DNA from 3 places in the Arthrobacter sp. B3I9 genome. Region 2 is predicted to be linked to each of the others. Evidence: riboswitches for the same ligand, from Rfam matches in the RefSeq annotation. Region 2 holds a riboswitch; each other region holds the start of a gene.
What was found. A riboswitch is a leader RNA that binds a small molecule or an ion and turns the genes downstream of it on or off. The one in region 2 is predicted to bind cyclic di-AMP.
Positions count from the first base shown of each region.

Region 1: it holds a riboswitch for cyclic di-AMP, as region 2 does, so the genes downstream of both, QFZ65_RS17140 (M23 family metallopeptidase) here and QFZ65_RS09900 (hypothetical protein) in region 2, are expected to answer to the same signal.
Region 3: it holds a riboswitch for cyclic di-AMP, as region 2 does, so the genes downstream of both, QFZ65_RS17785 (hypothetical protein) here and QFZ65_RS09900 (hypothetical protein) in region 2, are expected to answer to the same signal.

Region 1 covers NZ_JAUSYO010000001.1:3,707,007-3,710,234, forward strand. The annotation lists gene QFZ65_RS17135 (NlpC/P60 family protein) at 1-378, opposite strand, end outside; cyclic di-AMP (ydaO/yuaA leader) riboswitch at 690-883, opposite strand; gene QFZ65_RS17140 (M23 family metallopeptidase) at 994-1,809, opposite strand; cyclic di-AMP (ydaO/yuaA leader) riboswitch at 1,814-2,023, opposite strand; gene QFZ65_RS17145 (metal-dependent transcriptional regulator) at 2,173-2,868, opposite strand; gene serC (phosphoserine transaminase) at 3,182-3,228, shown strand, end outside.
Region 2 covers NZ_JAUSYO010000001.1:2,102,276-2,105,503, reverse strand. The annotation lists gene QFZ65_RS09910 (APC family permease) at 1-58, shown strand, start outside; gene QFZ65_RS09905 (YnfA family protein) at 84-422, shown strand; gene QFZ65_RS09900 (hypothetical protein) at 517-1,323, opposite strand; cyclic di-AMP (ydaO/yuaA leader) riboswitch at 1,328-1,527, opposite strand; gene QFZ65_RS09895 (DNA alkylation repair protein) at 1,953-2,633, opposite strand; partial or broken gene QFZ65_RS09890 (HNH endonuclease) at 2,996-3,228, shown strand, end outside.
Region 3 covers NZ_JAUSYO010000001.1:3,850,620-3,853,847, forward strand. The annotation lists gene QFZ65_RS17770 (SDR family NAD(P)-dependent oxidoreductase) at 1-244, shown strand, start outside; gene QFZ65_RS17775 (carbohydrate ABC transporter permease) at 343-690, opposite strand; gene QFZ65_RS17780 (FCD domain-containing protein) at 700-876, shown strand; cyclic di-AMP (ydaO/yuaA leader) riboswitch at 1,118-1,300, shown strand; gene QFZ65_RS17785 (hypothetical protein) at 1,301-2,110, shown strand; gene QFZ65_RS17790 (bifunctional glycosyltransferase family 2/GtrA family protein) at 2,326-3,228, shown strand, end outside.

The DNA of each region.
Region 1 (3,228 bases), 1.6 Mb from region 2:
GCTAGCGGCAGCCGGGGTGCCGGCGTCGGAGTTCCGGACCTCCACGGCCGGCTTCGGGGCCTCGACGACAGGAGCCGGCGAGGTGGAAACGGCAGGCTTCTCATAGGAAATCGCAATGGTGGAAGCGGCCGAAATGGTGGCCGGCGCACCGGACTGCACCTCGAAGGCGGAAGCGGAGGTGGACTCGCGCTGAACGTTGATTTCGGCGGCGTTGGCTGCAATGCCGCTGGTCAGTACGAGACCGGAAGCGGCAGCTACGACGGCGGCCTGGCGGCCCATGGTGCCAGCGTTGTCGCCGACGGCCTTAGCAATGACAGCAAGCGACCTGGTCTCGGTGACCTCGGCGCGGTGCCGTGCAGAGTGTGCACGAGTAGTCATTAAGTTCTCTCTTTCGTGTTCCTTGGACCGCGCTTTTTAGGCGCGGAGTAAGGACGCTCCGGCATCTTGGGGGTACGCCGGATCGCCCCGAAAAATGGGTTACTTAGCGAAGGGTGTACTGCGAAGACGCGCCAAAAGCGGTAGCTGCGCGCAGGTGCGATGCCTGCAGGCCGGACTCGGCAGAGATTGAGTCGGCGGAGTGAGATCCATTCCGGGCGCCGGCAAGGGCAGCACGGGACATGGATTTCAGCGGGCTCAACAGAGCCGCGCCAGCGCGGTGACGCGCAGCATTATGGCGTGAAGACACGAAAGTAGCCTCTCCCAATGCCTACGAGGTGAGCTGTCGGATTCGGATGGGAGTCACCCGGCCGCGCTGCTCCCTGGGAAGCTTTGCGACTTAACCCCTAGGTCTTCTCGCGAAGACCGAAATTGGTTCCCCCGCCCCTGCCAGACGATGTCATGCGAACGGACCTTGAGCGGTGGCAGAGTTAGGCAATCCACTCAAGAGCGCCAACTTCGGAGAAGTTGGCGTGCTTCAAACGATACAGCAGTACTGATGAAATGTCACATTCAGATCACGGCGGGTTCCCAAAAGGCGAGAGTCGCCCATCGCTATTAGAGCCAGCCGGTGGGGTCAACGACGTCGCCGTTGACCATTACTTCAAAGTGCAGGTGGCAGCCGGTGGACGCGCCCGTGGTTCCGCTCATCGCGATGACATCGCCGCGGGAGACCTTTTGTCCGACCTTCACGCTGGAGGAGGACAGGTGGTTGTAGGTGGTCTCCAGGCCGTTGCCGTGGTCGATCACCACACGGTTGCCGCCGCCGTACGGGTGCCAACCCGTGAAGGTAACTGTTCCGCTGGCCGCGGCACGGACAGCCGTACCGCATTGCGCAGCGTAGTCCTGGCCCCGGTGGAACTCGCCTTGGCCGCCGGTGATGGGACTCACCCGGAAACCGAACGGCGAGGCCGTTTCCATCTTCTCCAGGGGCGCACCAAGGGTGCCGGAAGAAGCAGCGCGGGTGATGGTTCCCACGGACTGTGCGCTCAGCAGCTGCTTCAGCTTTCCGTCGGGGTCACCCTGGGTGCTCACGGCGGTGCGGCTGAAGTCGATCTTGGTGGAGGCGGCGGTCACGGCAGGCTGTGAAGCAGCGGCGACGGCGACAGCGGCTGTGTCGCTGGCCATGACCGGCCCGGTGGCGGGCACTGTGACCGTCAAGACCAGCCCGGTAGCGGCAAGGGCGATGCCGGCACGCTGCCCGAAGCCGCTGGCGGCGGCAAAGTCCGTCACCTGGCGAAACGTGCTCCGGCGGCCGCGGCGCTCATCGCGGTGCGCATCACGCGGGCGGTCTGCCTGAACGGCGACGGCCGGGCGCGGCTCAGGAGCGGGGCCGAAGGCGCGGCGGCGGCCCGGGGTGGTCTGGGTGGTCAAGAATGGTTCCTCTCTGGACGGCCTGCGGAGTTAGCTGTCGGATTCGGGCCAAAGATCAAAGACCCGGTCCGCCGTAAACAGGCGTCCAGACACAGGGGAATCGCAAAATCCCACGGTGGAGTGCGCCTGCCGCTGGCGGACTTCACCCCGAGGCTGCTCTATAGCAGCCGGAATTGGTTCCCCCGCCTCTGCCAGAAGGTGACTCGACTTCTGATCCGCTGGCAGAGCTCGGCTGCGGATCAGGTAACGGTTTGGTATCGTACTGCAGATTAACTATAGGCGATTAATCCCGCTCAGTAATAATCCCGTTATCTCCTTGTGGACATCCCAGGGGTCAGGCCGCAAGTGCTGGTGTGGACGGGCTCAGCCGACCGTAACGAAGACGTGGGCCGCGACCTCCGGCGGCAGCTCGAGCGCACCTTCGAAGTCCGGCACGCGGACTGAAATGTACTCCCCCACGCGTTCCAAGGACACGAGTGCCCCGGGCCGGATGCCGCCTTCATCCAGCTGGACGAGCAGTTCCGGCTCGACCTGGATGGGTTCGGCCAGGCGGTTCACGGTGATCCGGGACCCGGCGCCGTAGCCGGTCATGGCTTCAAGCAGGTTCACGACGCCGTCGGCGAAGGGCTGGGAGGGCAGGCCGCCCAGTTCCGCGAGACCGGGAATCGGATTTCCATACGGGGAAACGGTCGGGTGATCGAGCATCTCGAAGATGCGCCGTTCCACACGCTCGCTCATCACGTGTTCCCAGCGGCAGGCCTCCTCGTGGACATACGCCCAATCAAGGCCGATGACGTCGGCCAGGAGCCGCTCGGCGAGGCGGTGCTTGCGCATAACCTCGATGGCACGTTTCCGGCCGGTCTCGGTCAGTTCAAGGTGCCGGTCGCCGGACACCACCACAAGGCCGTCGCGCTCCATGCGGCCGACAGTCTGCGACACCGTGGGGCCGGAGTGGCGCAACCGTTCTGCGATGCGGGCACGGAGGGCGACGATGTTCTCTTCTTCAAGTTCCAGGATGGTCCGAAGATACATCTCGGTTGTATCGATCAGATCCGTCATTCAGCTCAGCTCCTCGAGCGCCGTCCTTGCGTCATTCCCACCGTACCGTGTGCCGATGTCTGCGGCTTGCCTCGGCGGGATCCGCCCGTACGTTCGCAATCCAGCTTAGCCTTTTTTGAATTACTCCGGATAATTCGGCCGGCCCAGCCGACGGCTGCCGCGGCGCCCATCCGTCTCAGTGACCGGACTATGACGGATCTTTTTCCCGTCCCTACGGGGCGGTCAGGCAGAATGAAAAGGAGGCTTCGTCGCAGCCACCGCTGCCGGGCCGCCCCCAAGCCACGCTTTGTACCAGCCGAAAATTGGAGCCCCTGTGAGCCACACCAGCGTCACGATTCCCGCAAACCTCCTCCCGAAGGA
Region 2 (3,228 bases):
GGCGGGGGCCGCATACCGCCTCCTGCGCTTGCGTCTGGGAGGAGCGCGGAAACGCTGAGCGGGAGCCCTGCGATGATGGGTCCGTGACTATCGCAAAAACAATCGTGTTGTTCGTCCTGGCAGCCGTTGCCGAGATTGGCGGGGCCTGGCTGGTGTGGCAGTCGGTGCGCGAGGGCAGGGACTGGTGGTGGGCCGGACTCGGGTTCCTGGCTTTGGGGCTGTACGGCTTCGCCGCGACACTTCAGCCGGACGCGCACTTTGGCCGGATCCTGGCCGCTTACGGTGGCGTTTTTGTGGCAGGTTCACTCGCTTGGGGCATGGCTTTCGACGGGTTCCGGCCTGACCGCTGGGACATCGCCGGATCGGCAATCTGCCTGGTCGGGGTGGCAGTCATAATGTTTTCCCCGCGCAACGCCGGCTAGGTCTGGCCGCGGAGACGCCAGAGGCCGGTGATCCGCTGCCCCCAAGGCAGCAGCTCACCGGCCTTTAGGCTCCTGCACTCCAGAAGCCTGCGGCTCAGGCTCCGACGCGGACGAAGGTCACGCCGCCGGTTGCGGTCAGCCAGGAAAGCGGGTGCGCCATGGTTGCGTTGACACCGTTCATGCCGCCGCTGACGGCCTGCCCGTTGCCCGCGTAGATGGCTACGTGGCCGGACTGGACGATGATGTCGCCGGGCTGCGGGGTGGCAACAACCTTGCCGAACTTCAGGAACGCGGTGGGGCCGATGTCGCCGACCGCAACTCCGGCCGCGCGGAGGGCCTTCTCCACCATGGCGGTGCAGTCCTGGGTGATCCCGACCTGGCCGTAGGCCGCGGAAAGCAGGATAGCGTTGACGCCGCCTGCTGCAGGCACAGCTGCCGGCGCGGGGGCAGCGGCCGGGGCAGCCGCGGGAGCAGCGGCCGGGGCGGCCGCCTGGACCTTGACGGTCGCCTTCGGGGCGGCCACAGCCTGCGGTGCCGCGGCAACCTGTGGGGCCGGGGCAATCGCGGGGACCTCGGCAACCGGCTTGGGCTGCACGACGGGCGCCGGTGTAGAAATGACAGCCGGACGCTCGAAGGTGATCTGCACGGTGGAGTCCGCACTGACCGGAGCCGTGACCAGGCCCTTGACGTCGACGGAGGCCGGTGCGGACTCACGCTCAACGGGGGCGCCGGCCGCATTCGCGGCCATGGCGCCACTAAGCACCAAACCGGACGCGGCGGCGATCACGGCGACCTGGCGGCCAATGGCGGTTGCATTCCCGGTGAAAGCCGAAGACACTGCTGAGAAGCGGCTGGTGGCGGCGGTACCTTGACGGCGCGCAGAAGTATTGCTTGAAGACATGCGTGTGGCCTCTCCCAATGCCTGCGAGGTGAGCTGTCGGATTCGGATGGGAGGCACCCGGCCGCATGTGGGCCCGTATGGCGGGCCCGTGCGGCTTCACCCCAAGACCTGTGTTCAAACCGGCCAAAAAGTGGTTTCCCCGTCTCTGCCGGACATTGATGCGAGGTTTCCCCAGGCCGCGGCAGAGTTAGGCAATCGGCAGGGGGCGCCCGGTGTCGGAATCAACGGGCGCCTGTCCAACGTAACGGAACCATTACGAAAAGTCACATCGAGGTAACGGAAGGCCTAAAAGGCGCCTCGGATGCGGCACGGAGCCCGGCATAGGATTAATCCACCAGATCCAGTAAGGGGAGGTTCGAAATGAACGCCCACTGCGTAGCCATCTGCCAGCCGAGCGGCCAGCCTCAGCAGGATTTTGACGTCAACACGGAGTTGCTGATCCTCGAGGGGGACGACGTCTGCATCTCCACCTGAGATGCCGAGCCGCGCGACGGAGGATTCGACGTCCGGGTCCTGAACGACCGCACCGATGCCCTCGGTTTCATGGTCGTGACAGATTGGCAGTTCCTGGACGGCAAGGCCTATGCGGTGGTGGAACGACGGGCCAGCCGCTGAGGCAGAGAGCTACCTCACGTCACGTCAACCCTGAATTCCAGCTCGGGCCGGTATTTCGCCACGTCATCCAGCACAAGGGCGACAGCCTCGCGAACAGGGTCGCTTTCATGGTCCTGCTCTGACGAATTTTCACGGTCATGCTGGAACGAAAGGGCAAGCGCCTGCCTTGCCCGGCGGACAAATGCACCCCAGTCTCCCCCGCCGCCCCGGAACGCCCGGAGGGGTGCCAGCAGGGCGGCACGGCGGAGCCAGACGTCCTCTTCCCGGGCCCAGCGGTCCAGCACACTGTCTGCCCGCACCCTGCCCAGCAGGTCCAGACCCGAGACCAGCGGTCCGACCACGTCGACGGCCAGCGGGTCGGCCAACTCGCGGAGACCGGCTGTTCGCAGGAAGCCCTCAACCCGGGTCAAGTCTGCATTGTCCAACGTGCTGACCTTGGACTGCAGCAGGACTACGGCCGAGAGTCGGCGCTCGTACACCGGTACCGACCACAGTTCAGAACTCAGCGCGGTGATGTCGTCATGCGTCAGGCCACGGTGGCGGCGCAGAGCATCGCGTACGGTTCCCCGAACCGCCCCCACCGAAGCACCGTAGTACTGGAGTCCGCTCCCCCACCGGGATCGCAGGTCCTCTGCTCGGAACCACGATCCTTCCCGTTGCAGCGAGGCATCGATAAAGTCGCCGGCGTCACTCATACGTTCATTCTTGCGTATCCCTCTGGGTCATCAGGATGAACCGGACCATCCTTGCGGCTAAGGTTTTCCGCCCCCGACGGCTGATTCTTAGCTGCGCTCTTTTTGTCGGACCCACCGGGTTGAATAGGTTCATGGACGGCAAGCAGGTGCCCGAAGTGGTTCGGGCAGCAGGCAACAACGCTGGACCCTGTTGCGCCGCATGCAGCGCGGTGGTGGACGCCACCCGTCTGCCCGCCTCTGCCCCACTCGCCGTCCACCGCAACGACGACGACGACGGCCCCGCCAGCGTTGACGGCGGACCGGACGGCGGCCCCGCCGGTCTTGACGGCGGACGGGACGGCGGCGGCGTTGATGAAGCGGCGTTGGGCGATGACGGGGCGGCGTTGATCGACGAGCTCCGCGAACTTGAGGACCAGAAATCGGCCATCGCCGCCCGGCAGGCACGGATCTCCGTGGCCCTCGATCTGGTCCAGCGGCGCGCCCAGCGCGCGGCGGGCGTTCCCGAAGCTGAGCTCGGAGCCGGGGTCGGGGCGCAGATCGCGCTCGCCCGGCGCGAATCCCCGGCCCGCGGCTCCCGGCACCTGGGCCTCGCGAA
Region 3 (3,228 bases), 1.7 Mb from region 2:
GAATCCAGGCACCGCTGACACGCCGTGGGTCAGCAGGCTTCTCTCCGCCGCCCCGGACCCGGCCGCTGAGCGCGCGGCGCTGGAAGCCCGCCAGCCCCACGGCAGGCTGGTAACCCCGGAGGAGGTTGCAGCCGCGATCGTTTACTTGGCAAGCCCGTTGGCCGGTTCCACCACCGGCGTGAACCTCGCCGTCGACGGGGGCATGCAGGCGCTGCGTCTGCGGCCAAGCCCTGCCGCTTCCTAGACCGGCAGCACAAACTAACCACGGGCCATGAAAGGCCGGCACCCCTGCGGGTGCCGGCCTTTCACTGTGCGCAGCTGAGATCCGTGGGGCTGTCAGGCTTAGCCCTTTACGGAACCGGCCGTCAGTCCCTGCACGATGAACTTGCTGGCAAAGGCAAAGATTGCCAGCGTTGGCACTACCGTCAGGACCGCAGCGGCGGACATGGAGCCCCAGTCGATGTTGAAGCTCGAGATGAAGCCGGCCAGGGCCGTGGGAATGGTCTTGTTGGAGTCGCTGTTCATGAGCGTCACGGACAGGAAGAGCTCATTCCAGCAGTTCACGAAATTGAAGATGAAGCTTGCCGCGACGCCGGGCAGCATGACCGGAACCAGCACCTTGAACAGGGCACCCAGCCGTGAACAGCCATCGATCATGGCAGCTTCTTCTTCCGTTCCCGCGACGGTCACTTCCACATCATGGACGGAGAGGACGGCCAGGCCGTGCGGGCGAGCAGCAATGCGGGGCACCGCGCAATCGTCGAGGCAATAACGAACCGTGATCCGTCGTCGGCCGCCACCGCGGCGGCTGCCCATATCGCCCAGACGGAGTTCTGGCTCAAGAAGCTCCGCCCGGCCCCTCGGCCGCAGGACTGACATCCGCAGAATTGATCCTGCCGCGCCGCCATTTCGACGGGTTCCTAGCCCGCTAGACGCGCGGCCACATCGAGTGCGCGGAACCGTCCAAACGGCGTTGCGCGGCAGGAAGAATCGCCGGGCCGCACCCTCTCACAGCGCAAGAGCGACACGCCGCTACCGTGATTTCCGTTACCTAAATGTGACTCTAGCGGAAATACCCTGTACGGTCGATAGAGTGCGGTCGCAATTGGAACCGCACATCCGGATTACGCCAAACTCTGCCGCTTCCCGGATTCCGCTGGACCAGGCAGAGACGGGGAACCCAAGTTCCCGGGCACCCTGCATCCATGGACCCTTGGGGTTAAGCCGACACGTGAGCATCCGTGCGGCCGGATTTCCCATCCGCACCCGACAGCTAACTCCGTAGGAGTTGAGAGGCATCATGACTGACATCAAGGTACAAACGCGCCCGGACGGCGACGCCGCAACCCACGCCACGCATTCACGCCATCGTGCCGAGCCGGCCAGACGCGGCCCGGCCGGGTTCGCCAGAGGCATGGGCTACACCGGGCGCCGCGCCGCTGTCGTCGTCACCGTCTGTGCGGTCCTGCTCGGCGTTGGAGCGGCCGGACAGGCAACCGAGTCCACGGCCAGCCCGCAAGCCACCGGCAGCACCGGTGCATCCGCCATCACGGCGACCCCGGTGACGCCCCTCAATTTCGAACGGGTTCGGGACGATTCGCTGTTTCCGACGCCAACTGTTGAAACCACCGCTGCGCCTGCCCCGGCCGGCGCCCAGCCTACCTCCGCTGACGCCACGCCGGCTGAAGCGCCGGTACCCGCAGCCCCGGCGGCCGTGCCGGAACCAGCCGCAGCACCAGCCCCCGCCCCGGCTCCAGCTCCGGCACCCGCTCCTGCCCCGGCCCCGGAGCCTGTTGCAGTCGATGACCCCGCCGGCGCACAGGCTTACGCTGCGTCCCAGCTTGCCTCCTACGGATGGGGGCCCGACCAGATGCAGTGCCTGGCGAAGCTCTGGACCAAGGAATCCGACTGGAAGACCACGGCCACGAACGCCAGCAGCGGTGCCTACGGCGTGGTCCAGGCCCTGCCCGCCGAGAAGATGGCCAGCGCCGGCGCAGACTTCCGCACGAATTACCGGACCCAGATCAACTGGGGCCTCAACTACGTCAAGGAGCGGTACAACTCCCCCTGTGGAGCCCTGAACTTCCACTACGCGAACAACTGGTACTAAGCCGCAAGGCAGCATCAGCGTAGACAGTAGCCCGAAAGCCCCGGATCCTCTTCGATCCGGGGCTTTTCGTGCCTTCCGGTTCGTGCCTTCCGGCGCGTCTTTAGCGTGCACGGCTGGTGCCTGCCCGGATCCTTCCACTTGCATCCTTCCACTTGCACAGCACTTGCACAGCTTGCCGCTAAAGCCCTCATATGAGGCGGCGCCACAGTTGAGCCATGACGTTCACCGACCACGCCACAGAAACCCTGCCGCACAGCGCTACGGCCCCGGGCGGCCTGGCGCCGAGCACCCTGCTGGTGCCCGGCGGCCCCGTTCCGGGCGCCGGTCTCCGCCCTGAGCCGCCGGCCGCAGCGGAAACGCGGCGCGCACCCGTCAGGCCCGGCGTCGGGCTGCCGCTGCTGGACGTGACCATCCCGGTCTACAACGAGGAACAGGACCTTGAGGAGTGCCTGCGCCGCCTGCAAGCCCACCTGGCCGAGTCCTTTCCGCACAGCTTCAGGATCACGGTGGCGGACAACGCGAGCACTGACGGCACCCTTCAGGTTGCGGAGCGTGTCGCGCGGGAACTCCGCGAAGTCACCGTGGTCCATCTGGCAGAGAAGGGACGGGGCAACGCCCTGCGGAAGGTGTGGCTTGGCTCCCCGTCACCGGTCCTCGCGTACATGGACGTGGATCTGTCAACCGACCTCGCGGCACTTGGCCCCCTGCTCGCCCCGTTGATTTCCGGGCATTCGGACCTGGCCATCGGCACCCGGCTGACCAGGAACTCGCGGGTGGTCCGCGGACCCAAGCGCGAATTTATCTCCCGGAGCTACAACTTCCTGCTGCATTCCCTCCTGGGCGCCCACTTCAGCGACGCCCAGTGCGGGTTCAAAGCCATCCGCGCCGATGTGGCGCAGCAGATCCTCCCGCACACGCTGGACAACGCCTGGTTCTTTGACACTGAGCTTCTGGTGCTCGCGGAACGCTGCGGGCTGCGCGTCCATGAGGTCCCCGTCGACTGGACGGACGACCCGGATTCCAGCGTCGACATCGTCCAGACAGCCCTGGCCGACCTGCACGGCATGGCCCGGTTAGGCCGGGACCTGCTATCCGGCAGGATCCCCATTCCCGAGCTG